Regions from separate parts of the Nitratidesulfovibrio sp. genome, predicted to be linked through region 4. Evidence: predicted binding sites of a transcription regulator. Region 4 holds the regulator's gene; each other region holds the start of a gene.
The links. Region 4 encodes sigma-54, which starts transcription at its own class of promoters, with help from an activator protein. Its sites were predicted from a motif close to CTGGCACGGNNNNTGCTT; they were not measured.

Region 1 (7,735 bases), on a different contig from region 4:
AGCAGGATACCCTTGATGCATGCCATGCCGATCGCATGGTATGCTGACGCCGGTCACCGGCGCATGCAGGCAACAAGCGGGGCCGCCCCATGGTGTGGGGCTGGCCGTTCGGGATAACCACAGCAGTGTCGCGCGGTCGCGCGTTTCCGGGCATGGGTGCTCGGGGCGGGCGGGGTGCGCAAAGGAGTGCGTCATGGCACGTGTCCTCATCATCGGCGCTGGCGGCGTGGGCGGCGTGGTCGTCCACAAGTGCGCGCAGGTTCCCTCCGTATTTTCCGAAATCATGCTGGCAAGCCGCACCAAGTCGAAGTGCGACGCCATCGCCGCAGACGTGAAGGCCCGCACCGGGCGCACCATTGAAACGGCCCGGGTCGACGCCGACAACGTGCCCGAGCTGGTGGCGCTGATCCGCGCGTACAAGCCGGACATGGTGCTGAACATCGCCCTGCCGTACCAGGACCTGACCATCATGGACGCCTGCCTCGAAACCGGCGTGCACTACCTGGACACCGCCAACTACGAGCCGCTGGACGAGGCCAAGTTCGAGTACAAGTGGCAGTGGGCCTATCAGGAGCGCTTCGAGAAGGCCGGGCTGATGGCCCTTCTGGGCAGCGGCTTCGACCCCGGCGTGACCAACGTGTTCTGCGCCTACGTCATGAAGCACCTGCTGGACGAGGTGCACGTGCTCGACATCATCGACTGCAACGCGGGCGACCACGGGCACCCCTTTGCCACCAACTTCAACCCGGAAATCAACATCCGTGAAGTGACCGCGCGCGGCCGCTACTGGGAACGGGGCGAGTGGGTGGAAACCGATCCCCTGTCGTGGTCCATGAACTACGATTTTCCGGAGGGCATCGGCGCCAAGAAGTGCTTCCTCATGTATCACGAGGAACTGGAATCGCTGGTGCAGAACCTGAATGGCCTGAAGCGCGCCCGGTTCTGGATGACCTTTTCGGACAATTACCTGAACCACCTGAAGGTGCTGGAAAACGTGGGCATGACCCGCATCGACGAAGTGGAGCACGACGGCAAGAAGATCGTGCCCATCCAGTTCCTGCGCGCGCTGCTGCCCGACCCGGCATCCCTCGGCCCGCGCACCAAGGGCAAGACCTGCATCGGCTGCCTGATGCAGGGGGTGAAGGACGGCAAGCCCAAGACCGTCTACATCTACAACGTGTGCGACCATCAGGAATGCTACCGCGAGGTGGGATCGCAGGCCATTTCGTACACCACTGGCGTGCCCGCCATGATCGGCGCCATGATGATGATGACCGGCAAGTGGTCCGGCAAGGGCGTGTACAACATGGAGCAGCTGGACCCCGACCCGTTCATGGACGCCCTGAACAAGCACGGCTTGCCGTGGGTTGTGGTTGAAAAATAGACATTCTGGGTAGTTTGCCCTCAGAATGCCGATTGTCTCGGCACAGTGAGCAGCATGAATTCCGGGGGGCCGCGCGTGCGGTCCCCCGGTCCTTGTTCAGGCAGCGGGTATGGGGGAGCATGGTGGTGATTTTCAGGAGGGGCCTTGCGGCATTCTAGAATCTAGAATATGGAATGTCCATGAACCTGCTCCCGCAAGATGTACTCGTCATGCTCAAGCTTTCGGTGGCGCGGCGTACCCGCTGGACCTACGACCAGTTGGGCGTGGCGCTGGGCATGAGCATGTCCATGGTCCACAGTTCCATCAGGCGTGCCGCGCAAGCCCGGCTGTACGATGAGAACAGGCGAAAGCCCGTGCGCGCCGCGCTGGAGGAATTTCTGGTGCATGGCGTGAAGTACGCCTTTCCTCCAGACATCGGCACGGTGACGCGCGGGGTGCCGACGGCTTTTGCCGCGCCCGCACTGAAGGGAGAACTCCTGCATGATTCGGGAGCCGAAGCGGTGTATGTCTGGCCGTATCCGGAAGGGGACCATCGGGGCGTGTCTCTGTCGCCGTTGTATAAATCAGTACCGGTAGTTGCCTTGCGCAATACCCGCCTGTACGACGCCCTGAGCCTGCTCGACGCCATCCGCATCGGGCGGGCGCGTGAACAGCAGCGGGCGGCTGAATTTCTGAAAGGCATGTTGCGGAGCGATGATGCGCCGACTGCGTAACATCGGCCATGTGTTGGACGCCGCGCGCCTGCTGGGCGACCTTGCGGACGAAGTGGCCTTCGTCGGCGGGGCCAGCGTGGCCTTGTTGCTGACCGACCCGGCGGCCCCGGATGTACGTCCCACGCTGGATGTGGACGTCATTGTCGAGGCGGCCACGCGCCACGACTATTACCGCGTGGCCGACCGCCTGCGGTCACGCGGCTTCGCGGAGGACATGGATGTGGTGTGCCGCTGGCGACACGGAGCGCTGGTGCTCGACGCCATGCCCACGGACGATGCCATTCTGGGCTTTTCCAATTGCTGGTACGCCGATGCCTTGCGCCATGCCGTGCGCATGACCGTGGACGGCGTGACCTTGCGGGTGGCCGCCCCGGCGTATTTTCTGGCCACCAAGCTGGAAGCCTTTCGGGGGCGGGGCAACGGCGATTACCTCACCAGCCACGACATGGAAGACCTGGTGGCCGTGCTGGATGGCCGATCGGATATCGCGGGCGAGGTACAGGCTGCGGACGCAGCCGTGCGCGGCTACCTTGCTGCGGCCTTTGCCGCGCTGCTGGCCGATGACGACTTTCTGGACGCGCTGCCCGGCTACCTGCCGCCCGACCCGGCAAGCCAGAGGCGCGTCCCCCTGCTCATGGGGCGCATGCGCCCCATCGCCACGGGTGGGGTGTAAACGTTTTCCGGCTTCCGCGCTGCCGACAGAAGTCCATATTACACCGAGGCATCCCGCATTCCGCTTTTGCAAGGAGTACCCCCAGAATGATGGACCAAGCCTATCTCGCCAAGCTCGACCCCACCCGCTTCCCGTCCCCGTGCTTTGTGGTGGACGAGGCCCGCATAGAGGCAAATGCCGCCATTCTGGACACGGTGCAGCGCCGCACCGGGGCAAAGGTGCTGCTGGCGCTGAAGGGCTTTGCCATGTGGAGCCTGTTTCCGCTGCTGTCGCGCGCGCACGGCGGGGTGCTGCACGGCACCTGCGCCAGTTCCCCGCACGAGGCGCGGCTGGGCCGCGAGGAATTCGGGGGCGAGGTGCACGCCTTTGCCGCCGGGTACAGCGCTGCGGACATGGCCGAATTGGTGACCCTGGCCGATCATCTGGTGTTCAACTCGTTCGCGCAGTGGGACCGGTTTCGCCCGGCGGTGGCGGCGGCGGGGCGGCCCATCGAGTGCGGCATGCGCATCAATCCGGAGCACTCGGAAGGGGCGGTGGCCATCTACAACCCCTGCTCGCCGGGTTCGCGCCTGGGGGTGCGGCCCCACCACTTCGAGGCCGCCCTGGCCGAGGCGGCGGCGCGCGGCCAGGACGCGCTGGACGGCATATCCGGCCTGCATTTCCACACCCTGTGCGAGCAGGACGCCGACGCGCTGGACCGCACCCTGCACGCGGTGGAGGCGAAGTTCGGCGCGCATCTTTCGCGCATGAAATGGCTGAACTTCGGCGGCGGGCATCACATCACCCGTCCCGGCTACGACCTTGACCTGCTGTGCCGGTGCATCGACCGCATGCAGCAGAAGTACGGGGTGCGGGTGTATATCGAGCCGGGCGAGGCCGTGGCCCTGAACGCCGGGGTGCTGCTGTGCACCGTGCTGGACGTGGTGCAGGCCGACATGCCCGTTGCCATTCTGGACACCTCTGCCGCCGCGCACATGCCCGACGTGCTGGAAATGCCCTATCGCCCCGGCTGCATCGGTTCCGGCCTGCCGGGCGAGAAGGCGTGGACCTGCCGTTTCGCGGGCAAGTCGTGCCTGGCGGGCGATGTCATCGGCGAATACTCGTTCGACGCGCCCCTGCAACCCGGCGACCGGCTGGCCTTCCTGGACATGGCCATCTACAGCATGGTCAAGACCACCACCTTCAACGGGCTGCAACTGCCCGCCATTGCCCGCTACCGGTCGGCAGACGCGGATGGCGATGCCGTCGGGCGGGGCGCGCGGCGCGAGGTGGTGCGCTCCTTCGGGTACGAGGCGTTCAAGTACCGCCTGTCCTGATGCGGCGGGCATGCGGTTCGCCAGTCCGTGCGGCTTTCGGGGGTGCTTGCGCCTGCGTTCGGCAATGCCTAGCATGTGTCCATGCGGGCGCCATGCGCCCCGGAGGCAGCCATGATCTACATCGATGACAACGCGCGGGAGCGCATTTTGTCGGACGGCGGCAACGTGATCGTGTACATGCAGGCGGCGCGTGGCTGCGGCTGAGCATCGCGCATCATGCCCGTGCGAACCCCCGCCGTGCGCGTGGGGCAACCCCCGGAATGGATGCGGCCCGCCTTTCACCGGCACATGGTGGACGGCGTGGTGGTGTGGCTGGACCCGTCGGTAAAGCGGTTGCGCTGGGACGAACCGGCCCGCGTGCGGCTGCGCCGGTTCCTGTGGTTTTCGTATTTCGACGTGGAGGGGGCGCGCACCCTGGTGGCCTAGCCTGCCGGGGGCGAGAGCCCCGCGCTGACGTGAGCGGACGTGCGCGGCCCGTGCGATTCCTGCGGCCCGTACGATCCGTGGGGTCCGTACGATGTGCGCGGCCCGTGGGGGCGGGCGCGGTCTGGCGCGGACCCTGCGTGCCGTGCCCATGTGCCGCAGATCGCGGCCCGGCACGCGCTTTTCGGTTCATGGTTTCGGCTGCCGCCCCCCGATGGGCGGCGTTGTTGGAAGGGCCGCGCGGCATGTCAGGGGTGTCATGGCGCGCGGATGGGCAAACAGCCGCCTCCCCGCGCGGGAAGGCGTTACCGGAGCTTGCCATGCGGCACGCCGAAGGGCGTTTCTTGGCCTCTGAACTGGACAATGCCGCGCCCGCCGGGGCGCGTTTTCATGTCATCCCCGTCCCCTACGAAGACAGCGTTTCCTACGGCGGGGGCACGGCGGCGGGGCCTGCCGCCATCCTTGCCGCGTCGGACCAGCTGGAACTGTGGGACGGCGAATCGGTGCCCGCAGAGCTTGGCATTCACACCGCGCCCGCCGTGGACTGTTCCGGCGGGGCGGAGGCGGTGCTGGCGCGCATCGAGGCGGCCACGGCCACGGCCCTGTCCCACGGGGGGCTGCCCGTGCTGCTGGGCGGCGAGCATACCGTCACCCTTGGGGCGCTGCGGGCGCTGCACCGCCAGCACGGCAGGTTCGGGGTCATCCAGTTCGACGCCCACGCCGACCTGCGCGACAGCTACGGCGGCACCCCCTACAGCCACGCGGCGGTGATGCGCCGCGCCGTGGCCGACCTTGGCCTGCCGCTGTTCCAGATCGGGGTGCGCGCCCTGTGCCGCGAAGAAGTGGACTGCCGCGCCGCGCTGGGCATCGGCCATCTGGACGCCGCCGCGCTGGCCCGCCACGGCATCCCCGACCCGCTGCTGCCGCCGGGCTTTCCGGAACGCATCTACGTGACCTTCGACGTGGACGGGCTGGACCCCTCCATCATGCCCGCCACCGGCACTCCGGTGCCCGGCGGCCTTGGCTGGTACGACGCCCGGCGCTGCCTGGAACTGGCCATGGCCGGGCGGCAGGTGCTGGGCTTTGACGTGGTGGAACTGGCCCCCATGCTGGGCTTTCACGCGGCGGACTTTGCGGCGGCGCGGCTGGTGTACGACATCATGGGGCTGGTGCAGCGGCTGGGCCGCTGAGCCGGATTCCTCTTCCGTCCCTGTTCTCCGCGCGCGGTTCTCGCGCGGGGGCCAGCCTTCTGCCGCATGTCGTGGGGCCGGACGTCCGCACGCCCGCGTCCCACCCGCACACGTCCTACCCGCACCCAACAACGACAGCGCCCCGGCTTCCGGATGTTTCCGGGCCGGGGCGTTCGTGGTGTGATGGCATGGGCGGGATGGGGACGGTGCGGGGGCGGTGCTGATGCAGCAGGGCCGCCCCCTCCACCGGCCATCCCCGGTCAGATGGTGCCGCCCCCGTCGCGGGGCACGGTCAGTCGTCTGCCCCGTACCAGCAGCGCGGCGAACTCTTCCGGCGGCAGGGGGCGGCTGAACAGGAATCCCTGCACCTCGTGGCAGCCTTCCAGCAGCAGGAAGTTGAGCTGTTCCGGCGTTTCCACCCCTTCGGCCACCACGCGTAGCCCCAGCCTGTCGGCCATGGTGATGATGGTGGCGGCGATGGCCGCGTCGTTGGGGTCGTCGGGGATGTCGCGGATGAACGAACGGTCGATCTTCAGCGAGGTCAGCGGCAGGTTCTTGAGCTGGGACAGCGAGGAGTAGCCGGTGCCGAAGTCGTCCACCGAAAGGGCAATGCCCATTTCCGCCAGTTGGTTCAGCTTGCGGATGGTGTGGTCCGCGTCGGTGACGATGGTGGATTCGGTGATTTCCAGTTCCAGCAGGTGCGGCGGCAGGCCCGTTTCGGCCAGCACGTCGGCCACCATGCCCACCAGGTTGCGGTGGCGGAACTGATGCAGCGAAAGGTTCACGGCCACGTGCAGGTCGGCGTGCCCGGCATCGCACAGGGCGCGGGTTCTGGCGCAGGCCAGGCGCAGCATGTGCTCGCCAAGGGGCACGATGAGCCCCGTGGATTCGGCCAGCGGGATGAACTCCGCCGGGTGTTCCTGGCTGCCGTCGGCGCGGGTCCAGCGGGCCAGGGCCTCCATGCCGGTGATCAGGCCGGTGTTCAGGTCCACGCGCGGCTGGTAGTGGGCGGTGATGTCTCCGGCGGCCAGGGCGCGGTGCAGGTCGCCTTCCAGCGACAGGCGGCGCACGGCGCGTTCGTTCATGGCCGGGGTGAACAGGTGGTAGCGGCGCTTGCCCTGTTCCTTGGCGCGCGACATGGCGATGTCGGCGTTGCGCACCAGGGTGTCCGGGTCGTCGCCGTCGTCGGGAAACAGGGCTATGCCCACGCTGGCGCCCACGAACAGTTCGTGTTCCTGCACGCGCACCGGGTCGGTGAACCGGGCCAGCAGCCGTTCGGCCACCTGCGCGGCGTCGCGTTCGTTCTCCACGTCCTGCAGCACCACGACGAATTCGTCGCCGCCCACGCGGGCCAGGGTGTCCTGCGGGCGGACCATCTGGCGCATCTGCTCGGCGGCCTGTTGCAGGTAGATGTCGCCCACCATGTGGCCCAGGCTGTCGTTGACCTGCTTGAAGTTGTCCAGGTCCACCGACAGCACGGCCACCTTGCGGCCCTCGCGCCGGGCGCCGTTGATGGCCATGCCCAGCCGGTCGCGCAACAGGGCGCGGTTGGGCAGGCCGGTGAGCGCGTCATGGTGGGCCTGGTGCTGGATCTGCGATTCCTTGGCCTTCAGTTCCGTGATGTCGTGGAACACGGCCACGTAGTATTCGGTGCGCCCGGTGGGGCCGGGTATGGCGCTGATGCTCAGCCACTCGGGGTAGACCTCGCCGTTCTTGCGGCGGTTCCAGATTTCTTCTTCCCAGCGGCCATCCTCCACCAGGGTGCGCCACATGTCCTCGTAGAAGGCGCTGTCGTGGTGGTGCGACTTGAGGATGCGCGGGGTCGCGCCCACGGCTTCTTCCGCCGGGTACCCGGTGATGGTGGTGAAGGCCGGGTTCACCGCCACGATGGTACCTTCCGGGTCGGTGATGCAGATGCCTTCCAGCGCGTTGCGGAACACCCGTTCGAACAGCCGCGCCTGCCGTTCGGCGGCGCGGCGGCCGGAAATGTCGTGCACCACCACCAGTGCGGCCATGCCCTCGCCCCGCAGCAGGGA
Region 2 (7,735 bases), on a different contig from region 4:
CGAGATGAAGATCTTGCCGTCGCCCACCTTGCCGGTGCGGGCGGCCTTGACCACCGCATCGACCAGCGGCTTCACCTGCGCGTCGTCAACGACGACTTCGATCTTGACCTTGGGCATGAAGTCCACCTGGTACTCGGCACCGCGGTACACTTCCTTGTGGCCGCGCTGGCGGCCAAAGCCCTTCACTTCCGTGACGGTCATGCCCTTCACGTCAAGGCCGGCCAGCGTTTCCTTGACCTCGTCCAGCTTGAAGGGGCGGATGATGATCTCAAGTTTCTTCATGATGTCCATCCTGAAGCTCGGTTCGTGTTCAGGGAAGGGATAACCCCTTCCGCCTTGTAGGCGACAACGGCGGCAGCGGCAAGCTTAGAGCTGATAACCCGCTTCGTTGTGCTCGCTGACGTCGAGGCCCGCGACCTCCGACTCCGTATCCGCGCGCAGGCCGACGAGGGCGTCAACCACATGGAACAGGATGCGGCTGGCCACGTAGCAGAACAACCAGGTGGCGACCACGGAGATGAACTGGATCCAGAGCTGCGAGGGGTTGCCGTAGAGCAGGCCGGTGGCGGTGTTCACGGCAGTGGTGGCAAAGACGCCGGTAGCCAGGGCGCCGAAGGTGCCGCCCACGCCGTGCACGCCCACCACGTCCAGGGCGTCGTCGTACTTGAAGACATGCTTCATCAGCACGCCGCCGTAGCACAGGGCGCCGCCGATGAGGCCCATGATGATGGCGGGCATGGGGGCAACGAACCCGGCGGCAGGCGTGATGACCACAAGGCCGGCCACGGCGCCGGAGGCGGCGCCCAGGGTGGTGGGCTTGCCGCTGTGCAGCCATTCGGCGGCCATCCAGCTGATGGAGGCGGCGGCGGCGCACAGGTGGGTGGTGACGAAGGCGTTGGCGGCCAGGCCGTTGGCGGCCAGGGCGCTGCCCGCGTTGAAGCCGAACCAGCCGAACCACAGGATGCCCGCGCCAAGCACGGTCATGGGAAGGTTGTGCGGCACGAAGGGCTCGCGGCCATGACCGTGGCGGCGGCCCAGCACGTGGGCGGCGGCCAGGGCGGCGGCGGCGGAGCTCATGTGCACCACGGCGCCACCGGCGAAGTCAAGCGCGCCAATGCCGAACATCCAGCCGCCACCCCACACCCAGTGGGCCATGGGGGCGTACACCACCACCAGCCACAGCACCGAGAACAGCAGCATGGCGCGGAAGCGGATGCGTTCGGCGTAGGCGCCGGAAATGAGGGCCGGGGTGATCACCGCGAACATGCACTGGAACACCATGAACAGCAGGTGCGGGATGTTGGTGACCGTTTCGCTGGGCTCCATGCCCACGCCGTTCAGGAACGCGAAATCAAGCCCGCCGATGACCCCGCCGATGTCGGGGCCGAACGCCAGCGTATAGCCGATGACCGCCCAAACGATGCTGGCCACGCCCACAAGAATGAAGCTGTGCATGGTGGTGGACAGCACGTTGCGCGCACGCACGAGCCCCCCGTAGAACAGGGCAAGCCCCGGGGTCATGAACATGACCAGAGCGGAGCAGACCAGGATGAAGGCGGTATCCGCCGCGTTCATGTGAACCTCCTCGAAATGTTGACGTACATCCCCTGCCGGACCGAACGGACAGGGGCAAACCCGAACGATGCCATGGTAAAGGCAAGGAGCGTGCCATTTGCTACAAAATGGTCGGTTCCAATGAATTCGCCCCATTGCGCAAACCAGGCAACATTCATTTTTTCCATTTTGGTAACACAGCAAGGCGACTCAATACCTATTTTGTAAAAACCGACACTTTTGCAGCAAGCTCCGGAAAAAGTACGCCGCTCCGGTTTGCATGCCTGCGCCATTGTGGTATGGCTTGTCGAACCACCGTGCCCACCGCCTGCCGCAGGCGACCAGGACACGGAACCGACGCGCCCCCCACCGGGGCGCGGGCCCCGCCAGGGCTCCTCGTTCCCACACGAGGCGGACCCTTTGAACCCCCTTCCGCAGGAGGCGGATACCCATGGACCGTACCGGCATCATCACCTTCAGGGGCACGCCCCTCACCCTCGGCGGCACCCCGGTGGCCAAGGGCGACAAGGCCCCCGGCTTCTCCGCCCTGGCCAACGACCTGTCCCCGCGCACCCTGGCCGATTACGCGGGCAAGGTTCTGCTCATCTCCGCCGTGCCCTCGCTGGATACCGGCGTGTGCGACATGGAAACCCGGCGCTTCAACCAGGAAGCCACCCGCCTTGGCGCGGACGTGCGCATCCTGACCATCAGCTGCGACCTGCCCTTCGCCCAGGCCCGCTGGTGCGGCGCCGCCGGGGTGGACGCGCTGGAAACCCTGTCCGACCACCGCGACCTTGCCTTCGGCAACGCCTACGGCGTGGTGATCAAGGAATTGCGCCTGCTGACCCGCGCCATCTTCGTGGTGGACCGGTCCGGCACGGTCACCTACACCGAAATCGTGCCCGAAGTGAGCCACGAACCCAACTACGAGGCCGCCCTGGCCGCCGTGCGGGCAGTCCTGTAACGACGGCAGCGGAAAACCCGCAGATGGTCCGGCCCGGTCGGCACCTGCCGCACGGCCCCCCTGAAATGGGCGCCGGAACGACGCCGACACCGCCGACACCGGCTGTTTTACGAAAATGACAATGCGGTTTCGCCCACGCGAAACCGCATTGTCGTTCCAAGGCCCTCCCTGTTGCCCGCACGTGCCAGCCAGCCGCTCCCGGCGCCCATCAGGAACGGGCAGTGGCAGTCCGAAACGGCCCGCCAACCTTGCGCGGCGGCTCTGCCTGAGCTAGGCTGCGCACCTTGTCATGCCCCGCACGCTGCCGCGCGGAGCATCGGACGGATACCACCCCGCCGCAGGAGCAGCCCGCATGTCCGCATCCCCTCTCACCCCCGACGAAACCCGCGCCCACCTTGTCGCCACGGTGCTGCGCCACCTGTCGCGCGACGCCGGGCGCCGCACCGAGGCCCTGGAAGACTTTCTGGCCGTGACCCTGCCCGACATGGACGAACGGGGTGCGCGGGCGTTGTCGGCCATGGTGCCCCAACTGCCCGAATCGCTGTACGGCAAGTGGGCCTCCCTGTTCGTGGACCGCCTGCAGGAAACCGTGCCCCACGAACACGTGGCGGCCCTGTGCGACGGCAGCGAAGAGAACGACGCCACCATCGCCCTGGTCTACGTGATGTTCATGGAGTCGGAAAAGATGGAGCGCCAGGTGGCGGAAGACCTGCACGCCCTTGGCATCACGCAGGGCGGCGAGAATGGCCCGGACGACTCGGGCGCGCTGCTGGGCGCGTATCTGCGTGCCCGGCTTACCGCGCGCGGGCAGGGGCCGATCAACTGACAGGGCAGTCCCGGCAGCACGCAGCCGCCAAAGCCCGTGCCTGCAGAACGGCAGCGCCAAACGCCGCATGATCCGGCACCGCGAACGCCAAGGGCCGCGCACATGCGCGGCCCCGCAATTTTCCGGCCGCACGCCGGGCTCCGGACTGGCTACTGCTTCTCGACCTTGAGCCCGTCATCGGTGGCGGTGAGCAGATAGGTGCAGCCCCCGGTTTCGAGACAGTAGTCCGAACCGGGAAACAGCGTGGAGCGGGCAGACCATTCGTCGTTGACGAACACGTCGCGCGCGCCGCCGCTTTCCTCGTAGCGCACCTGGGTTCCGTCGGCCAGGATGACGAACTCCGCCTCGTGGATGACGGCGGGCAGATCGGCTTCGGTATGGCTCATGGCAGGCCTCCTTCTCGGTTGCGGATGGCAGGACTGTGGCAGAATACCAATCCACTGACGTAATCACATACTTACATCGTCCGCCACCGGACAACAACAGGAATATCCCGTGACGCCAGAACTTCAGGCCAACAGCCCCACCCCCGCCGCCATTCCCGCAGCCGCGCCGATCTCCGCCGCCCCGGCAGTCCTGGCCGTCGCGCTGTCCCTGCCGGTGTCCGGCGTATCCGCCGTCATGGCCCTGCTGGACGAAGGGGCCACCATTCCGTTCATCGCCCGCTACCGCAAGGAAGCCACCGGCAGCCTGGACGAAGTACAAGTGTCCGCCGTGCGCGATGCCCTTGAAAAGGCGCGCGAACTGGATAAACGACGGGCGACCGTGCTGGCATCATTGGAGGAGCGCGGGCTGCTCACCCCGCAACTTGCCGGGGCCGTGGCCGGGGCCGCCACCCTTGCCGCGCTGGAGGACGTGTACCTGCCCTACCGGCCAAAGCGCATTACCCGCGCGGAAAAGGCCCGGCGGCGCGGACTGGCCCCGCTGGCGGAGGCCTTGCGCACCGCGCGGCCCACGGCGGACGCCCTTGCGCTGGCCGCGCCCCATGTCACGCCGAAAGACACCGACCCGGAACTGGCCGTGCCCGACGTGCAGGCCGCCCTGGCCGGTGCCCGCGACATCCTGGCCGAAAATTACGCGGAATCGGCCCCCCTGCGCGGTACGTTGCGCGACCTGTTCGTACGCCGCGCCGTGCTGCGCGCCAAGGCCGTGCCCGGCAAGGAGGCGGAAGGCGCCACCTACGCCGACTGGTTCGGCCACGAGGAACGCGCCGCCGCCATGCCCTCGCACCGGCTGCTGGCCATGCTGCGCGGCGAGCGCGAAGGCTTCCTGTCCGTGGCCGTGCGCCCCGACGACGCCGACGCGCTGGACATCCTGCACCGCCGGGCGGGCATCGCCGCCAACGGCCCCGCCCCACGGCCCGAAACAGCCGCCGGGCAGGTGGATGCGGCCCTTGCCGACGCCTGGAAGCGGCTGCTGGCCCCCTCGCTGGAAAACGAACTGCGCACGGCCCTGCGCGAGCGGGCGGAGGCCCAGGCCATCGGGGTATTCGCCGCCAACCTGCGGGAACTGATCATGGCCCCGCCCCTGGGCGGTCGCCGGATGCTGGCGCTGGACCCCGGCTGGCGCACCGGGTCCAAGCTGGTCTGCCTGGATGCGCAGGGTACCCTGCTGCACCACGAGGTCATTCATCCGCTGACCGGCGACGCCGGGGCGGAACGCGCCGCGCGCACCCTGCGCGACTGCTGCGCGAAATACGGCATCGAGGTGGTGTCCGTGGGCAACGGCACCGCCGGACGCGAGACGGAGGCCTTCGTGCGGGGGGCGGGCCTGCCCGCAGGGGTGGACGTGGTGCTGGTGAACGAAACCGGGGCCTCGGTGTACTCCGCGTCCGACGTGGCCCGCCGCGAATTTCCCGACCATGACCTGACCGTGCGCGGGGCCGTTTCCATCGGGCGGCGCCTCATGGACCCGCTGGCCGAGCTGGTCAAGATCGACCCGCGCTCGCTGGGCGTGGGCCAGTACCAGCACGACGTGGACCAGGCCGCCCTGCGCCGCGCCCTGGACGAGGTGGTGGCCTCGTGCGTCAACGCCGTGGGCGTGGACGCCAACACCGCAAGCCCGGAACTGCTGGCCCATGTTTCCGGCATCGGCCCGGTGCTGGCCCGCAACATCGTGCTCCACCGGGCGGAGAACGGCCCCTTTCGCAGCCGCAAGGACCTGCTGAAGGTGCCGCGCCTTGGCCCCAAGGCCTTCGAGCAGGCAGCAGGCTTTCTGCGGGTGCGCGGCGACAACCCGCTGGATGCCAGCGCGGTGCACCCGGAACGCTACACCCTGGTGGCCCGCATGGCGGCGGACCTTGGCTGCGCCCTGGCCGACCTGCTGCGCCGCGACGACCTGCGCGGGCGCATCCGACCCGAGCAGTATGTTTCCGAGGGGGTGGGGCTGCCCACGCTTGGTGACATTTTGGCAGAACTGGCCAGGCCGGGGCGCGACCCCCGCCCGTCCTTCACCCCGTTCCGCTTCGCGGAGGGGGTGCATTCGCCCGACGACCTGGAACCGGGCATGGTGCTGCCGGGCATCGTCACCAACGTCACGGCCTTCGGGGCGTTCGTGGACATCGGGGTGCACCGCGACGGCCTGGTGCACGTCAGCCAGCTGTCCGACCGCTTCGTGCGCGACCCGTCGGAGGTGGTGGCCCCTGGCCGCACCGTGCAGGTGCGGGTGCTGGAGGTGGACCGGGCGCGCGGCCGGGTGAGCCTGGCCATGAAGGGCGTGGACCAGCAGTAGCCCGCTGCGGCGCGCCGCCATCGACCAGGCCGACAAGGAGGCCAGACCGGCGGAAGCACAGACGGGAAGCACGGACTGAAAGCAAAACCCCCGCGCAACAACCGTCGCGCGGGGGTTTCCTCGTATCCCGAACACATCGTGTCTGGCCGTCGCGCCGGACGCGGCAGGCAAGTCGCCACGACGCCCTACTTCTTTTTCTTCGTGCGCTTTTCGCGAGCCTCGCTGAACAACTTATCCTTCTTCTTTTCGAAGACCAGGGTGGTGCGCAGCGCGGCAAGGCCCAGGGCCACCACGGACAGGATGAGGATCAGCCCCTTCTGCAACTGCCATTTCTGGGTGCTGATAAGGCCCGTGGCCCATGTGGACCCGGCGCGTTCGCCGTAGAACAGGGCAAGCGGCGCCGCCACCAGGATCAGCAGCAGCCCGACGATCTCCATCCACAGGAAGCTGCGCCAAAACAGCAGCATGAACAGTGTGGAATCGCGCACCATCCGCAGGAACTTCAGGCGCGATTCCAGGTCCTTCAGCCGTTCCTCCTCGGCCTCGGCCACGGCATGGGCGCGCTTGAAGGTTTCCGCCACCTGCAAATTCGTCTTCAGCGCCCAGTTCAGGCTGGCGGCGCACAGGTTGTAGTTCTTGTTGAACTCCACCAGAATGCGCGGGAACGGGAACCAGGCCGCCTCGTCGCGGATGTGCATCAGCCGGGTCATGAACCCGTTGAACAGGGTCTTCAGGTCCTTGGCCTCGCGCCCGATACGCAGCTGCATGTCCTTTTCCAGTTGCGAGCGGCCATTGATTACCGTCTGGTACGGCACGAAGTTGCGTATTTCGGCCATGCGCACCAGATTGGCCACGCGCATGTCGGTCTGCACGGTAAAGGGATGTTCCTCGCTGAACCACGTGCCCAGTTCCGCCCGCAGACGCGCCAGCCCCTGCTTCTCTTCTTCCACGCGGTTCTCGGCCTCGCTCCACGGCACATGCAGCGCCGTAAGCAGGTGCAGGTGACCGCGCTCCAGTTCCGGGTCCAGCAGCACCCGGTTGAACACGTTGGGATCCTGGGCGATCAGGGCCAGCAACTGCGCCGTGGCCTGCTCCACGAAGCCCATCTTCACATGGCACACCGCCTGGCGGTACTCGGCATCGGTCCACTGGGGGCACATCCGCACCACCTGCCGGTAGAGCTGGGTGGCAGGCTGGTACTTGCCCTGCACCTCGTGCAGGCGCGCCTGGAGAAAGATGTGCCACCCCTGCTGCAACGCCGTGGGAGCCAGGGTTTCCGCTTCCTTCCACAATGAGGCGGCGCGCAACAGGTCGCCACGTTCCAAGGCCACGTAGCCCAGCATGGTGCGGTTGCGGTAGTCGCGCGGGTTCTTGATCTGGATCTGGGCCAGTTCGCGCTCCAGCGCCATGGGCTCGCCATGGCGGATCGACTCCAGCACGCCCCACACCGGGTTGTCGTCCTTGGGGGCCATCTCGTCGAGGCCCTTGGGGTAGTCCTTGCCCCGTGCCAGCCACATGCGGCGCACCATGCGGTGCTGCGCGGCGCCGCCGATGTCGAACATGGCGCGGGTCATGATGCCTTCCGCCCCTTCCGAGGCCAGCAGCACGGCAACCCCTTCGCCAATGTCACCGGCCAGTTGCGCGTCTATAATCTGGAAGCC
Region 3 (7,735 bases), on a different contig from region 4:
GTTGCGCGCCAAAATCCGCACCGCCTACGCGGAAGGGGGCAGCAGTCCGCCCAACGTGAAGGATGTGCTGGAACCGCTGGGGCTGGAATTCAAGGAAGCGGCGGCGGTGTTCAAGCTGTTGCAGGACGCCGGGGAACTGGTGAAGGTGAAGGACGGGCTGTACTTTCCCGGCCCGGTGGTGGCGGACCTGAAGGCCCGCGTGGCCGCGTGGTTCGACACCCACGACGACCTGGACCCGGCGGGCTTCAAGGAACTTTCGGGCGGCCTTTCGCGCAAGTACGTGATTCCGCTGCTGGAATACTTCGACAAGGAGCGCGTGACCATGCGCGTGGGGGACAAGCGGCAGTTGCGGGGGCGGTAGCCCCCACCCGCTTCTGGTGCATGTTTGAAAAACACGGTCTGCACCGCTTTGCAGCATGACGGGCATGCGGGTGGCAGCCTTCTGTGCGGTATGAAAAAACGCCGCCACCGGTTGATTCCGGTGGCGGCGTTTTGCCACTTTGATGGCGAAAACTCAGAACAGCAGCGCGCGCAGGCTGCCCAGCAGGCCACCAAGGGTGCCCTGCGAGGGACCGGCCATGCCGGGCGGTGGCGGCAGCACCACATCCCCGGCGTCGGGGTCGGGCTGGGCAGCAAGACGCTGGCGCAAGGCCGTGTAGGCCTGCTCCAGACGCTCTTCCTCGATGCGGCGTTTGCGTTCGGCTTCGCGCATGGTGCGCTCGTGGCGTTCCATGGCGTCCTGGTGCCGTTTCAGCAGATGTTCGACATGGTCATGCATCACGGACCTCGCTGTGCCCGGTTCCCGCTGGCAGGCCCCCCCGGCGATGACGTGCTGGGTCATTCTTCCTGTGCGCAGGTCGCGAATATCTTTAGAAAATTGTAGACAGTTATATAGCGCCGCCGCGCATTTTCTGTCAATCGCAACTACGGCGCGGGGAAAGAAAAAACCTGCCGCCAGATGCATGCGCCGTCGCTTTTCATGTCATGTCGAGGGGATTCGGCAAGATGGCACGACCGCCCCGTGACCGGCGCACGACGGGTGTCGCCACTGCCGGTCGCGGGCAAGGTATCGAGGTGTGCCATTTCGCACGATGGTGGTGTGCGCGGCGCAGCCGGGTGCGCGGTCCGGCGGTTTGCTGCCGGGTTCTGCCCGCCCGGCTGGCCTGGCCGGGCGGGCGAACGCGGTCAATCGCCGGGGGCGTCCGCAAGGGCGTGCAGCCTGCTCCACACCGCGCGGAACAGGGCGCCTTCGGCATGGGGCGCGAATTCCGGCACGGAAAGTCCGGCGAACTGCGCGGCCATGAATACCGGCGAATGGGGCAGGCTGCCGAGCAGCGGCAGCGCGTGGTCGGCGCAGAATGTTTCGATGTGGCGGGCCATGCCGGTGTGGATGTCCGCCTTGTTCAGCAGTACGGCTGCGCGCACGCCGAAATGGAGGGTCAGGGCGTGCACCCGTTCCAGGTCGTGCAGGGCCGATACCGTGGGTTCCGTCACCAGCAGGGCCGTATCCGCCCCGGCCAGCGAGGCGATGACCGGACAGCCCACCCCCGGCGAACCGTCGATGAGCACGGTGTCCGCGCCCAGCGATTCGGCGATTTCGCGGGCGCGGGTGCGCACCGTGCTGACCAGCTTGCCGGAATTTTCCTCGCCGATGCCGAGTGCCGCATGCACCATGGGGCCGAAGCGGGTGTCGGAAACGTACCATTCGCCGCAGTGCCGCTCGTCCAGCGCCACGGCCCCTTCGGGGCAGACATGGGCACAGGCGCCGCAGCCTTCGCACATCTCGCGCGTCACCCGTGGCGGCGCATCCAGGGCGCCATAGTGGCAGGCAGCGGTGCAGGTGCCGCAGCGGATGCAGAGGTCGGCGTTGATGCGGGCCAGCACGCCGCTGTGAAAATCGTGCCGCTCGCGCACCACGGGGGCCAGCAGCAGGTGCAGGTCCGATGCATCCACGTCGCAGTCGGCCAGCACCAGCGCGGGCGGGTGCGGCCCGTCTTTCCGCGCGACCATCGCCGGGGCGGCATCCGCGTGGGCCACGGCCGCCAACGCCGCCGTGACGCTGGTCTTGCCCGTGCCTCCCTTGCCGCTGATGACCACTATCTGCCGCATGTCCGCTCCTTCTCGCTCGTGATGTCTCCGGCCGCATCGGCCTTTCCTGTCGGATCGGCCATCTTGACCGGACTGCCTGTCTCTACCGGACTGGCCACTGCGGCAAGCCCCATGCCGTCCCATGGTCGGCGCGGTTCGTCCGCCCCCCTGGCCATGGCCTCCAGCGCATCCGCCAGCCCGGCATAGGCCGCGTGGACCTCCGGGGCGGCGTCGTGCATCAGGCTGCCCGTGGCCCCGCATTCCGCGGCGGCGCGGCTGAAGGGGATGACGCCCAGCAGGGGTACGCCTTCGCGCGCGGTCCAATCCCTGACGGGGTCCCGCACGGGGTCGCCCGCCGCCGGTGGGGCGCCGGGCAAGTCCATCGCACTCCCCATTCCGGCCCGGTTCAGCACAACGGCATGGGGCAGGCGCAGATGTCGCGCAAGGTTCACGGCCAGACGCAGGTCGTGCAGCCCGAAGGGCGATGGCTCGGCCACCAGCAGGAGCAGATCGGCGTCGTGCACGGCGTTGATGGCGGCGCAGGCGACGCCCGGCGGGCAGTCGCGGATGACGAAGACGCACGGCGCCTGCGCGGCCCCGTCCCGTGCGGCAGGCCCGCCTGGTGCCCCGACTGGTGCCCCGGAGGGTGGCACGACCGGGGGCGGCACGTCCTTCACCGCCTTGATCAGCGGGGTGGCCATGGCCTCGCCGATGCGCAGCACCCCGTCGCGAAAGCGCAGGACAGGCACTGCGCCGGGGTGCGCGGTGTCCCTTTTCACCGTGTCGGCGCCGTTGCCCATGGCTGGCCGGATGCTGGCGATGCCGCCGCGCACCTCGCCCACCAGGCGCGTGGTGGAGGTCATGGCGCCCGTGGGGCAGACCAGCGCGCACAGGCCGCAGCCATGGCACAGGTCCGGAAAGTCCAGAACCGCATCACCCATGAACGCCAGCGCCTTGAAGCGGCAGGCATCCACGCAGCGGCGGCATGCCCCGCCAAGGCACAGGGTTTCGTTCACCCTGGGCACGGGCAGGGTGCATTGTTCGCGCGTTTTCCATTCCACGGGCAGGAACAGGTGCGCGTTGGGCTCCTCCACGTCGCAGTCGGCAAGCGCCACGTGGTGGCCCCGCGCGGCAAGCAGCGCGGCAAGGTTCACGGCCACGGTGGTCTTGCCCGTGCCCCCCTTGCCGCTGGCAATGGCCAGTTTCATGCGGCCTCCGTCGCCGTGACGAGTACATGCAGGCCGCCGGGGACGGCGTTTCCCGGGCGGCCTGTCCGATTGCAGGGGGCGGTCACTGGTCGTTGCCGGTGGCTGGCGGATTGGCCGGGCCGCGCCCGCCACCGGATCCGGCACGCCGGCCTTGCCCTCTACCCAGCCCCCTACCCTGACCGGCGCCCCTGCCGAAGCCCCTGCCGTAGCCGGGACCGTAGCCGGGACCGTTACCCAGGCGCAGGGCGTCGATGGCGTCCCGCGCCGTGTCGAGCACGTTGCCGAGGTTTGCGGCAAGCTCGGCCAGGGCGGAATCTTCCGCCTTGTCGCCGTCGGCCATGGGCGGGCCTGCCTGCCCGCGCTGCGCCCGTGTCGCCCCGCAGCGGCCCATGCCGCGTCCGGTTCCGGGGCCGTGCCCCATGGGGCCTGTTCCGTTCATGCCTGGCATATGCGCCTCCTGGTTGCAGGTGAAACAGTGGCCACGCGGCCACACCAGCCTGTGAGCACGAACCGTTCCAGCCCGTGCCCGCCAATGATGCCGGGTAATTAGGAGGGCCCGGAATCGTGCGGAGAAAAAGCAGGCGCAAAACGCGCCCACATGATATGCGAGTGCTTGCTTACCTTGCGCGCCGCCATTCCGGCGTTGCCCCACCAGATGCCCCCCCAGCCCCCCCCAGACGCCGCCAAGACGCCACCCAGTCGGGAAAAGGAGCGGACCATGGCCCTGCCGCGTGACATATCCTGCGAGACCATCATGGAAAGCGTGGCCGACGGCGTGTTCACCGTGGACCTCGACTGGCGCATCACCTCGTTCAACCGGGCTGCGGCGGAGATCACCGGGGTGCCCCCGCACGAGGCCCTGGGCAGGCGCTGCCGCGACGTGTTCCATTCCAGCATCTGCGACGGGGCCTGCGTGCTGCGGGCCTGCATCGAACAGGATACGCAACTGGGCAACCGCTCGGTGTTCATCCTGCGTCCGGATGGCCGCAAGGTGCCCGTGAGCATCAGCGGCGCGCCCCTGCGTGACCGGCGCGGCAGGCTGATTGGCGGGGTGGAGACCTTTCGCGACCTTTCCGCGCTGCACCTGATGCGCAAGCAACTGGACGGCCAGCACACGGTGGAGGACATCGTCACCCGCAGCGCGGCCATGATCCGCCTGCTGGGCATCCTGCCGCAGGTGGCGGCCAGCGACGCGCCTGTGCTGGTGCTGGGCGAATCGGGCACCGGCAAGGAACTGTTCGCGCGCGCCATCCACAACCTCAGCCCCCGGCGGGGCAGGCCCTTCGTGGGGGTGAACTGCGGGGCGCTGCCGGAACACCTGCTGGAATCGGAACTGTTTGGCTACAAGGCCGGGGCGTTCACCGACGCGCGGCGCGACAAGCCGGGGCGCTTTGCCCTGGCGGACGACGGCACCATCTTTCTGGACGAAATAGGCGACATGCCCCTGCCATTGCAGGTGAAACTGCTGCGGGTGCTGCAGGAGAAGGTGTACGAGCCGCTGGGCGGGGTACGCCCCCAGGCTGCGCCTGCGCGGGTCATCGCCGCCACCAACCGCGACCTGGAACGCATGGCGGGCGAGGGGGGATTCCGCAGCGACCTGTTCTACCGGCTCAACGTGGTCATGGTGCGCCTGCCCGCCCTGCGCGAACGGCCGGAAGACATCCCCCTGCTGCTCGATCACTTCGTGGCGCAGCGCAACCTGCTGAGCGGCAAGGAGATCGAGGGCGTGTCCGAGGACGTGCTGCACCTGCTGCTGCGCTACCCCTTTCCCGGCAACGTGCGCGAGATGGAGAACATCGTCGAGTATGCGTTCATCCTGTGCCCGCGCGGGTTCATCCAACTGGAACACTTGCCGGAATACCTGCTGGGGGCGCAGACCCCGCCCGTTTGCCAGCCTGTAGGGCAGCCGGGCGGGACTGCGGGGACTGCGGGCCCTGCGGGGACTGCGGACCCTGCGGGGCTGGTGGCGGCGGTTGCGGCGGGGCCGGGATGGACCACGTCCGCCCAGACCGTGCCTGCCCGACCCACACCCGCCCAGGCCGTGACAAGCAGTCCGCGCACCATGGCCGCCGCCAAACTGAACGCGGCGCGCGAGGCCCTGCGGCGGCATGGCGGGCGGGTCATGGCTGCCTGTCGCGAGTTGGACATTTCCAAGGATACCCTGCGGCGCATCCTGAAGGGCGGCGGGGCGGACTGAGCAGCAGGCGGCGGAAGGAGCCGGGCCGGGGAAATGCCCGGACCCTGCTGCGGCACCATGTGGTGATATGCCGTGACGGGGCGGATGGCGGAATGCTGTCCTGCCGCCGCAGAAGGGCAACGGGCGTGTAATGCGCCCGTTTTTTCGTTGCGGGCGTGTTTTGCGCCTATGGCGTGGGTTGGTTGCGAAGGTTCCGAGATGCCCCTTTCTGGCAAAACGCTGTGATTGCAGCATATTCTTGAATGGCATCATGCATGCTTGATGGGGGCACGACCGCCGCGCCGTGGGGACACCATGAATGCCCATGTCTGCCTTGCCTGCTTCGAGGATCGCCTTGCCACGCTGCTGGAAACGGCCGCCGAACTGCGCTGCGTGCGCATGACCGGCGGCGTTCCGGCGGAACGGACCGTCCTCCCCGTGCCGGATGGCGGACCCGCGCCGCTCATCAACGTTCTGTCGCGCCATGGGGTTTCCCTGCTGGTGTGCGGGGGCATCCGCCCCTGCTGGCAGAGCGCCGTGGAGATGGCCGGGATCGCCGTCCTGCCGTGGCTATCGGGCAGCGAGGCGGACGTGCTGTCCGCCCTTGTCCGGGGCAGGCCGGACGCACTTGCCATGCCCGGATGCCGCCCGCTTCCGGGCTGGGGTAACGGGCCACGGCGCGGCGGTACGTGCAACACAACGGACGCGGTCTGCTTTCGGCGGCGGCGTCGCAACGCAGGAGAATGACAGCATGCAGGTTCTCATCACCGTGCAGGACGCAGCACCGGGCACTCCGCCCGGCGCGGCGGGGGGCGACGCCCTTCTCGATGCCCGTCTGGACCCGCGCTTCGGGCGCGCGCAGGGCTATCTGCTGTGCGATACGGTCACCGGGGTGGTGCGCAGGCTGGATGCGGCCTCCAACATGTCCCTGGCCCAGGGCGCGGGCATTCAGGCCGCGCAGGCCGCTGCCGATGCCGGGGCACAGGCCGTGATTACCGGTCATGTGGGACCCAAGGCCTTCACCGCACTGCGCCGGGGCGGCATCGCCATCTATCTTTCAACGCACGCCACCGCGCGCCAGGCCCTGCGGGCCATGGCGGACGGCAACCTGGCCCCGGCGGCGGAGCCGGACCGGGAAGGGCACTGGTAACCATGGATACGGACACCCACGAACAGGAGCAGCGTTGCGGCTGCGGCGGGGCCGGTTGCGGCGGCGAACAACACGTCGAGGCCACCGGCGGCTGCACCGGATCGGGCTGCGGCGGGCACGGCGACCATGGTGGTCGGGACGGGCATGCCGGGCATGATGCCACCGGGCTGGGCGACGGTACCGAAACCCCGGTACGCATGGCCGGGCGGGTAGGTGCCAAGCTGGTGGTGCTGAGCGGCAAGGGGGGCGTGGGCAAGAGCACCGTGGCCGTGAACCTTGCCGTGGGGCTTGCCCGCACCGGGCGCAAGGTGGGCCTGCTGGATGTGGACGTGCACGGTCCCAGCGTGCCGCGCATGCTGGGGCTTGGCCGGGCCAGGCCCGTGGCGGGCGAAGGCTGGATGGCCCCGGTGAGCGCGGGGCCGAACCTGCGGGTGATGTCGCTGGGGTTCTTTCTGCCCGACCCGGAAGTGCCGGTAATCTGGCGCGGCCCGGTGAAGATGGGCATGGTGCGCCAGTTTCTGGTGGACGTGCGCTGGGGCGATCTGGACGTGCTGGTTGTCGACTGCCCGCCCGGCACCGGGGACGAGCCGCTTTCGGTGCTGCAACTGCTGGGAGAGGACGCGCATGCGGTCATCGTCACCACGCCGCAGGGCGTGGCCGTGGACGACGTGCGGCGATCCGTGGGGTTCTGCCGTCAGATCGGCAACCCCATCCTGGGCATCGTCGAGAACATGGGCGGCTACGTGTGCCCGAAATGCGGCGAACTGACCCCGCTGTTTCCCCCTGGGGGCGGCGAGCAACTGGCGCGTGAGACCGGCGTGCCGTTCCTGGGCAGCATTCCCCTGCACCCCGACCTGACCAGTGCCGGTGATGCCGGACGCAGCCTGCTGGACGGGGAGCCGGTAGCCGGGCAGGAACCGGAGCATCCGGTGATCCGGGCCTTCGGTCCGGTGGTGCGAGCCGCCGTGGGGGTGTGCCCGCTTGTGCGGGCAACTGCGGCGGAAACAGCAGCGACTGCGAAAACTGTGGAAACTGTGGAAACTGCGGGAAATGGGGCCAACGACAACGGCGGCCATGCGCCGCAAGGGATATCGGACATGAAAATCGCCATTC
Region 4 (7,735 bases):
GGCCGCCGCGCAAAAGAAGACCGCGCAGAAGGTGCCGGACAAGAAGTCGTCGGGCAAGAAGTCGCCGGACAAGAAGTCATCCGACCAAACGTCACCGGACAAGAAGTCAGCGGCCCCCAAGGCCGCGCGGCGGGACGCGGGCGCATCCAAGCCAACCAAGCAGGAGAACAGGCAATGAGACATACCGGCATCCGCTCCGCGCTGTGCGTGGCGCTGCTGTTGACCTTTTCGGCCCCCGCCGTGGCGGCTGACGCCAAATCGGCCACCGAGGTGCGTCGTGACGTGCCCACCGCCGTCAAGTCCGACCGCATGCAGTACGACGCCAAGGGCCAGGTAGTGGTCTTCGAGGGTGATGTGTACGTCCAGCGGCCCGACTTCGAGATGTGGGCCGAAAAGATTACCCTGCACCTTCGCAAGAAGGCGGCCAAGTCCGGCAAGGCAGGGGCAGGGCAGGGTGCGGAAGCGTCTGGCACTTCGGGCACTTCGGGCGCTTCTGGCGGGACGGGGGCGGGTGGCCCAGGTGGGATGGACGCGGGCGAGATCGACCGCATGGTGGCCGAGCGCAACGTGCGCATGAAGCGCGATACCCGTACCGGCGAATGCGAGAAGGCCACCTACACCGTGGACAACGCCGTGCTGGTCATGGAAGGCAACCCCGTGCTGCACGAGGGCGAGAACAGCATCAAGGGCGACATCATCACCTTCTACACCCGCGAGAACCGCAGCGAAGTGCGCGGCACCTCCACCAAGCGGGTGCAGGCGGTGTTCACCTCGTCCGGCGACGTGAACCCCCTTGGCGAATCCAGGGATAACGGCAAGGACGCCAAGCCCGCTTCCAAGGACCCCAAGGACGTCAACGACACCAGGGACGCCTCCACGGGCGATGCCACCTCCAAGGGGGCTGCCCAGTGAGCTCGATGCTGCGCGGCGAGGACCTGCACAAACAGTTCGGCCAGCGCGAGGTGGTGCGCGGCGTATCGCTGACGGTGACCCAGGGCGAGACCGTGGGGCTGCTTGGCCCCAACGGCGCGGGCAAGACCACCACGTTCTACATGCTCATCGGCATCATCAAGCCGACATCGGGACGGGTCGAGCTTGATGGCCGCGACATCGCCGACTGGCCCCTGCACGAACGGGCACGGGTGGGACTGAGCTACCTGCCGCAGGAAAGCTCCATCTTCCGTCGGCTCACCGTGCGCCAGAACCTTCAGATGATTCTCGAACACACCGGGCTTTCCAGGGCGCAGCAGAAGGAACGCAGCGACATGCTGCTGGAGGACTTCGGCATCACCCACCTGGCCGATTCCGTGGCCCTGCATCTTTCCGGCGGCGAACGACGACGGCTGGAGATCGCCCGGTCCATGATCCGCGAGCCCAAGTTCATCCTGCTGGACGAACCGTTCGCGGGCATCGACCCGCTGGCCGTGGACGACATCCAGCAGCTCATCACCGGCCTGCGCAACCGGGGCATCGGGGTGCTCATTTCCGACCACAACGTGCGGGAAACCCTGCACATTTGCGACAGGGCCTATCTGGTGCACCAGGGCGAGGTGATACTGGAAGGCACCCCAGCTCATATCGTGGACAATCCGCGCGCGCGGGATGTGTATCTGGGCGAAGGCTTTTCGCTGTAACGACTGCCGGTTTCACGTCCTGCCAGGCAAATGCGCAAGGGGCCACCCCTTCCATGTTCACGGCGCCTTCCGCATTTGCGGGGGCGCCGTGTCCGTTGGAGGCAGCGCCTTCGACAGGCGATTGCGGACAGGGGGCGCAAGGGGCCGCCGATGGTTTGCGACGTGTTGGCGACAGCGGTTGCATACTTCTTGCTTCTATGGCATGGTTTCCCTAACCTCTTGGGGAAGGGAACACATTTCCACAGTGGGCCGTTTCTTGCTTGCCGTCGCGCACCTCGTCGCGTCGTCATCTCGTTCGGCCTCAACGCAAGGTTACAGGATCCCGGCGCAGGGCCATACGGTCTCGACGCAGGGTCATAGGGGTTGCCCACGCATGGCATTGGAACTCAGGCAACAGCTCAAGCTCACCCAGCAGCTGGTGATGACGCCGCAACTGCAACAGGCCATCCGGCTGTTGCAGCTTTCGCGACTGGAGCTTGTCGAGACGGTGCAGCAGGAGATGCTGGAAAACCCGTTTCTGGAGGAAGCCCAGGACGAGGCGCCCCAGGTCGAGGTGCCCGACCCGCGCGAAGCCGCCACCGCAGCTGCCGACGTTGCCTACGACCGCGAAATCGCACGCGATGCCGACTGGGAAGATTACCTGGGCGACTTTGCCAGCACCAGCCGCCAGTCCACGGTGCGCGAATCGGAAATGCCCGAGGAGATGACCTCGTTCGAGGCCCGCTACGCCGCCAAGCCCTCGCTTGAAGGGCACCTGATGTGGCAGTTGCGCCTGTCCTCGCTTACCGAGCGCCAGAAGGACATCGGCGAGGTGATCATCGGCAACATCGCTTCCTCGGGCTACCTGCATGCCACGGTGGACGACATCGCCGAAATGGCGGGCGTGGCCCCAGCCGAGGTGGAGCCCGTGCTGCATGCCGTGCAGCGCTTCGACCCCGTGGGAGTGTCCGCGCGCACGGCGCAGGAATGCCTGCTGGTGCAGATCGAGATGCTGGGCTACACGCGCGACAGGGTGCTTGTGGAACTGGTGCGCGACCACCTGGAAGATCTGGAAAAGCGCCGCTACAAGCCGCTCTTGCGCAAGTTCCGCCTGACCATGGAGGACCTGAAGGAGTACCTGGACCTCATCCAGACCCTGGACCCCATGCCCGGCGCCAGCTACGGCGGCGGCGACCCCCAGTTCGTCAGCCCCGACGTGTACGTCTACAAGTACGACGACGATTTCATCATCATGCTCAACGAGGACGGCCTGCCGCACCTGCAACTGAGCACCATGTACGAGCGGTCCGCCGCAGCGGCCGCATCCGCGGGCGAACGCGAATATTTCCAGGAAAAGATGCGCTCTGCCTCGTGGCTCATCAAGAGCCTGTACCAGCGCCAACGCACGCTGTACAAGGTTGTGGAATCCATCGTGAAGTATCAGCGCGGCTTTTTCGAGGACGGGGTTTCGCGCCTGAAACCGCTCATCCTCAAGGATATCGCCGACGACATCGGCATGCACGAATCCACCGTCAGCCGCATCACCACCAGCAAGTACGTGGCCACACCGCACGGCATCATGGAGTTGAAGTTTTTCTTCAACAGCGCGCTGGATCTGGACGACGGCAGCCAGGTGGGTTCCGAAAGCGTCAAGGCCCTGATCAAGAAGCTGATCAGCGGCGAAGACCCGCACGACCCCCTGAGCGACGAGCGCATCGGCGAAATTTTGAAGGAACAGCTCAAAGTCAATATTGCCCGCCGGACCGTTGCGAAGTATCGTACTGCCATGGACATTCCCTCCTCTTCCAAGCGGAAGGAGCTGTTCTGACGGTCCGAGGCCCGCGCCAGACCATGCGCGTGGCGGCATCCGTCTTCTGCGGCGCACCCGGCAACCGCACCCAGCGTGCGTGCCGCGCGCCGCTTTCCCCCTCTCACCACAGGAGGAGCGTATGAACATCGCCTTCACCTTCAAGAATTTCGAACCCTCCGACCACCTGAAGAAGTACGCCCGCCGTCGTCTTGAAAAGCTTGGCCGGTTCGTCGGCAAATCCGCCCTGGAAATGCAGGTGAACCTTTCCGTCGACAAGTTCCGTCACAAGGCGGAAGTGCAGATGGCTGGCGACGGCTTTACCTTCTCCGCCGTCGAACAGTCCGAAGACATGTACGCCACCATCGACCTGGTGCTGGAAAAGCTGGAATCCCAGCTGCGCAAGCAGATGGAAAAGCTGAAGGACCGCCGCCGTTCCGTCCAGTCCGACAAGTTGGGCAAGCTGGGCAAGGGCATTGACGTGTTCACCTTCGGCACCGTGGGCGAAGGCGAGGAGCGAACCATCACCGGTACCGACCACTTCGCCCCCAAGCCCATGCACGTGGACGAGGCAGCCATGCAGCTTGACCAGGGCGACAACGAGTTCCTGGTGTTCCTGAACGCCGAAGTGGAACGCGTCAACATCATCTACCGGCGTCGCAACGGCGATTTCGGCCTTATCGATCCGGTCGTCTAGGCACCATACATGAGGCTTTCGGAGTATCTTCAAGATGATCTGATCCTGTCCGAGCTCTCCGCCAGCACCAAGAAAGAGGTGCTGGCGGAACTCGTGCAGGCCGTGGTGCGGCGGCATCCCGAAGTGGATGCCGCCGTTGCGCTGGGCGTGTTGCAGGACCGCGAGTCGCTGGGCACCACCGGCATCGGCGACGGGGTGGCCATACCCCACGGCAAGCTGGTGAACATCAACGACATCGTGGTGGCCGTGGGGCGCAGCGTGCCGGGCATCGACTTCGACGCGCTGGACATGAAACCCTGTCACCTCTTTTTCCTGGTACTGGCACCGGAACAGGTGGCGGGCATGCATTTGCGCATCCTGGCCCACATCTCCCGCCTGCTGAAGGATCCGCAGTTCCGCCGCGCCATGATCGACGCGCAGGACGGCGAGGCCTTCACGGCCCTCATGCGTACGACGTGACGCGCACCACCTGACGCGCGGCAGGTCCGGAGCGACGGAGCAGGGCGGGGCCACCGCCCCACTGCCTGACCGTACCGCGCACCTCCCACTCGCAGTTGTCGCGCACCCATCGCGCCCCTGAAACGGCACCCGGCACGGGCCGTCCGAGGAGTCCGCCATGCCCACAAAGGCCACGCCGTCCGATACGCCCCCCGCTCCGGCGGCGTCTGTCGCCGTACCTGGTACAGCCTCCGGCGCCGCGTCCGGCACCCCCGTCAAGGCTGCGGATGCGGGAAGCCCCGTGGTCACCGCCAACTTTCCCGTCATCATCGTCACCGGGTTGTCCGGCGCGGGCAAGAGCACGGTACTCAACGTGCTGGAAGACCTGCGCTACTTCACGGTGGACGGCCTGCCCGCATCCCTTGCCCCGCAGATGGTCACCATCCTGAACCGGGAGGCGCTGGCCCACTATCAGGGGTTGGTGCTGGGCATGGACCTGCGCGAAAGCAACTTCGTCCGCAATCTGGAAAAAACCCTGGAACGCTTGCAGGGCATGGGCGTGCGCCCGGCCGTGGTGTTCATAGAGGCCAACCCCGCAGTACTAAACCGGCGCTATGCCACCACCCGCCGCCCGCACCCGCTGGAAAGCGAAGGCATGGGGCTGGAACAGGCCCTTGATCAGGAGCGGCTGCGCCTTGCCCCGGTGCGCGAAACCGCCGACTTCGTGGTGGACACCTCCAGCTATTCCATCCACGACCTGCGCCGGGTCATCCAGAAGAAGTGGAGTTCCATCCAGGGACGCATCCGCTCGCTGCGCATCAACGTCGTCACCTTCGGGTTCAAGTACGGCGTGCCCGCCGACGCGGACCTGGTGTTCGACCTGCGCTTTCTGCCCAACCCCTATTTCGTGCCCGATTTGCGCCCCTTGTCCGGCCTGGACGAGCCGGTGGCCAAATACGTGCTGGAAGCGGGCCACGGCGATGTCTTTCTGGCGAAACTTCTGGACTTTTTGCACTTTCTGCTGCCCCAGTACGAGGCGGAAGGGCGATACCGCCTGACCATCGCCATCGGGTGCACCGGGGGGCGGCACCGCTCTGTCTCGGTGGCAGAGGCCCTGCTTCGTGCCTTGAAAAAATCTGATTATGCCGTATCCATGGAGCACCGCCACATGGAACTGGGCTGACCGACCGGACCGGAGGGCATCAGCCGCGTTCAGGCTCAGCGGGGCTCATCGGGTCGAGTAGGGTCGCATCGGTTCGCATAAGGTCAGTCTGCCTGGTATCCGGTGCCGGTGTGGTCATCGAAGTGGCACCGCCACCGGTTTTTCGTGGCGGGTTCGCCCGATTCTGACGATTCTGACGGTTCTGCCGTGGCTGCCCGTGATGGCCTATGGTCGCCCGTGGGAGCCATATCCGCCCGTATCCGGCCCGCGTCATGTTGACAGGGCGCTGCCACGGGCTTCGCCGGACGGCATGCCGTCCTCACCTTGCCCCAACCACATCAGGCACGGCCTGAACGCAACAGCATGTCCACCACCGAACAGCATCAAGCAGGGCAGCCCCGCAAGGGCCAAGGCCAGGGCGGCCCGAGCAAGGTCGGCCAACCCGGAGACGGGCAGGCCGCCGCAGAACCGCGCATCGGCGTGATTCTGGTGACCCACGCCGACTACGGCGCGGCGCTGCTGCGCGCCGCCGAATTCATCCTTGGCCCGGTGCAGGATTGCGCCTCCATCAGCGTGGACGTCTCGCTGGAAGTGGATGAGACGGTGAAACGCCTGAACGAGGCGGTGAAGCGTCTGGATACCGGGCGCGGGGTGATGATCCTTACCGACATGTTCGGCGGCACCCCCACCAACCTCAGCCTGGCCCTGCTGGGCAAGGGCAACGTGGAAGTGCTGACCGGCGTCAACCTGCCCATGCTGCTCAAGGTGTTCGCCGGGCGGGATGGCGACCTGGCCGCTCTCTCGCGCGATGCGCGTGACGCCGGCACCAAGGGTATCGTGGCGGCAGGCGAACTGCTGCGCAGCCGGGTCAAGAACGGGTAGGGCCATGCTCTGGTTCCGCATCGACAACCGCCTGGTGCACGGCCAGATCATCGAGGCGTGGCTGCCCTACACCGGGGCACGACGCCTTCTGGTGGCCAACGACGCGCTGGCCGCCGACGACCTGCAACAGCAGATCGTTTCACTGGCCATCCCCGGTCGGGTAGAGGTGCACTTCGTCCGGGTGGACGCCCTGGCCCAGTACTGTACCGGGCGCACCGACGACGGGCACGACACGCTCGTGCTCTTCGCCACGTGCGCAGACGCCCGCCGCGCCTTCGATACCGGAGTGGGCATGGGCACCCTGAACGTCGGCAACCTGCACTACACCCCCGGCAAAAAGCAGCTGTGCGCCCATGTTTCCGTTTCCGACGACGACGAGGCCTGCCTGCGTTTCTTCAGCCGCCACTCCGTGTCCCTGGATTTTCGCTGCGTACCCAACGACCCGGTGCAGATAAAGGGGTGGTCATGACGGAATTCCTGCCCGTGCTCACCCTGGCGCTGCCCATCGCTTTTTTTTTGCCGTTTTTTCGCTGCTGCGTTTCGCGCTGAATCTGGGCTTTCTGGAACGCCCGCTCGCCATCGGCTTCTTGTGGGCCGTCATGACCGGCGAGTGGGGGCTTTCCATGCACATCGCCATCTTTCTCGAGCTGTTCTGGCTCGACCTGTTTCCCGCCGGTACCTACATCCCCCCCAACTCCATCATTTCGCTGCTGCTGGCCCTGAGCGTGGCCGGGCACTTCGGCCTTGAATCCGCCGGTCAGCTTGCCATTCCCATGCTGCTCGCGCTGCCCGCCGCCCTTGCCGGTGCGCACGTGGAATACCTGCACCGCCGCTGGCGCAACCAGCAGTACACCGACCTTCTGCACTGGGGCAGGGTGGCCGAGCACCCCGGCAAGGGCGATTCGCCCCTGTGGCGCATCATGGTGCGTTCGCTGGGCGAGCTGTTCGCGCTGAACCTTGGCCTGTTTTGCGTGTGCCTGCTTGTGCTTGTGGGAACTATCGAACTCATGTCCAACTATATCGGGCACCTTCCGGCTGTTCCCGGCATAGCCTGGGGCCATGTGTGGTTCGTGGGCGCCATGGGCGGCATGCTGGCGCTGCGCCTGCGCCGGGCCTATGTGGCCTTCGCGCTGGCC

Region 1: speB (agmatinase) is a predicted target of sigma-54. The motif match lies at 4,634-4,651, and genes of this name have one in related genera.
Region 2: ABWO17_RS08650 (ammonium transporter) is a predicted target of sigma-54. The motif match lies at 1,655-1,672, and genes of this name have one in related genera.
Region 3: ABWO17_RS06450 (NifB/NifX family molybdenum-iron cluster-binding protein) is a predicted target of sigma-54. The motif match lies at 5,736-5,753, and genes of this name have one in related genera.

Annotation. Positions count from the first base shown of each region.
Region 1 is NZ_JBDXXH010000001.1:23,271-31,005, forward strand. Features, by position in the region: gene ABWO17_RS00080 (saccharopine dehydrogenase family protein) at 194-1,384, shown strand; gene ABWO17_RS00085 (hypothetical protein) at 1,558-2,097, shown strand; gene ABWO17_RS00090 (hypothetical protein) at 2,081-2,770, shown strand; gene nspC (carboxynorspermidine decarboxylase) at 2,857-4,086, shown strand; gene ABWO17_RS00100 (hypothetical protein) at 4,303-4,512, shown strand; gene speB (agmatinase) at 4,830-5,699, shown strand; gene ABWO17_RS00110 (sensor domain-containing protein) at 5,960-7,735, opposite strand, start outside.
Region 2 is NZ_JBDXXH010000004.1:54,965-62,699, reverse strand. Features, by position in the region: gene ABWO17_RS08655 (P-II family nitrogen regulator) at 1-282, opposite strand, end outside; gene ABWO17_RS08650 (ammonium transporter) at 367-1,575, opposite strand; gene tpx (thiol peroxidase) at 2,006-2,518, shown strand; gene ABWO17_RS08640 (hypothetical protein) at 2,871-3,344, shown strand; gene ABWO17_RS08635 (hypothetical protein) at 3,494-3,730, opposite strand; gene ABWO17_RS08630 (Tex family protein) at 3,882-6,074, shown strand; gene ABWO17_RS08625 (tetratricopeptide repeat protein) at 6,260-7,735, opposite strand, start outside.
Region 3 is NZ_JBDXXH010000003.1:115,315-123,049, forward strand. Features, by position in the region: gene selB (selenocysteine-specific translation elongation factor) at 1-361, shown strand, start outside; gene ABWO17_RS06425 (hypothetical protein) at 515-778, opposite strand; gene ABWO17_RS06430 (ATP-binding protein) at 1,186-2,109, opposite strand; gene ABWO17_RS06435 (nucleotide-binding protein) at 2,097-3,296, opposite strand; gene ABWO17_RS06440 (DUF5320 domain-containing protein) at 3,379-3,744, opposite strand; gene ABWO17_RS06445 (sigma-54 interaction domain-containing protein) at 4,015-5,493, shown strand; gene ABWO17_RS06450 (NifB/NifX family molybdenum-iron cluster-binding protein) at 5,788-6,219, shown strand; gene ABWO17_RS06455 (NifB/NifX family molybdenum-iron cluster-binding protein) at 6,224-6,622, shown strand; gene ABWO17_RS06460 (iron-sulfur cluster carrier protein MrpORP) at 6,625-7,735, shown strand, end outside.
Region 4 is NZ_JBDXXH010000002.1:646,849-654,583, reverse strand. Features, by position in the region: gene lptC (LPS export ABC transporter periplasmic protein LptC) at 1-178, shown strand, start outside; gene ABWO17_RS05875 (LptA/OstA family protein) at 175-912, shown strand; gene lptB (LPS export ABC transporter ATP-binding protein) at 918-1,634, shown strand; gene rpoN (RNA polymerase factor sigma-54) at 2,008-3,441, shown strand; gene hpf (ribosome hibernation-promoting factor, HPF/YfiA family) at 3,563-4,117, shown strand; gene ABWO17_RS05855 (PTS sugar transporter subunit IIA) at 4,127-4,576, shown strand; gene rapZ (RNase adapter RapZ) at 4,857-5,738, shown strand; gene ABWO17_RS05845 (PTS sugar transporter subunit IIA) at 6,081-6,599, shown strand; gene ABWO17_RS05840 (PTS sugar transporter subunit IIB) at 6,604-7,068, shown strand; gene ABWO17_RS05835 (PTS sugar transporter subunit IIC) at 7,073-7,735, shown strand, end outside.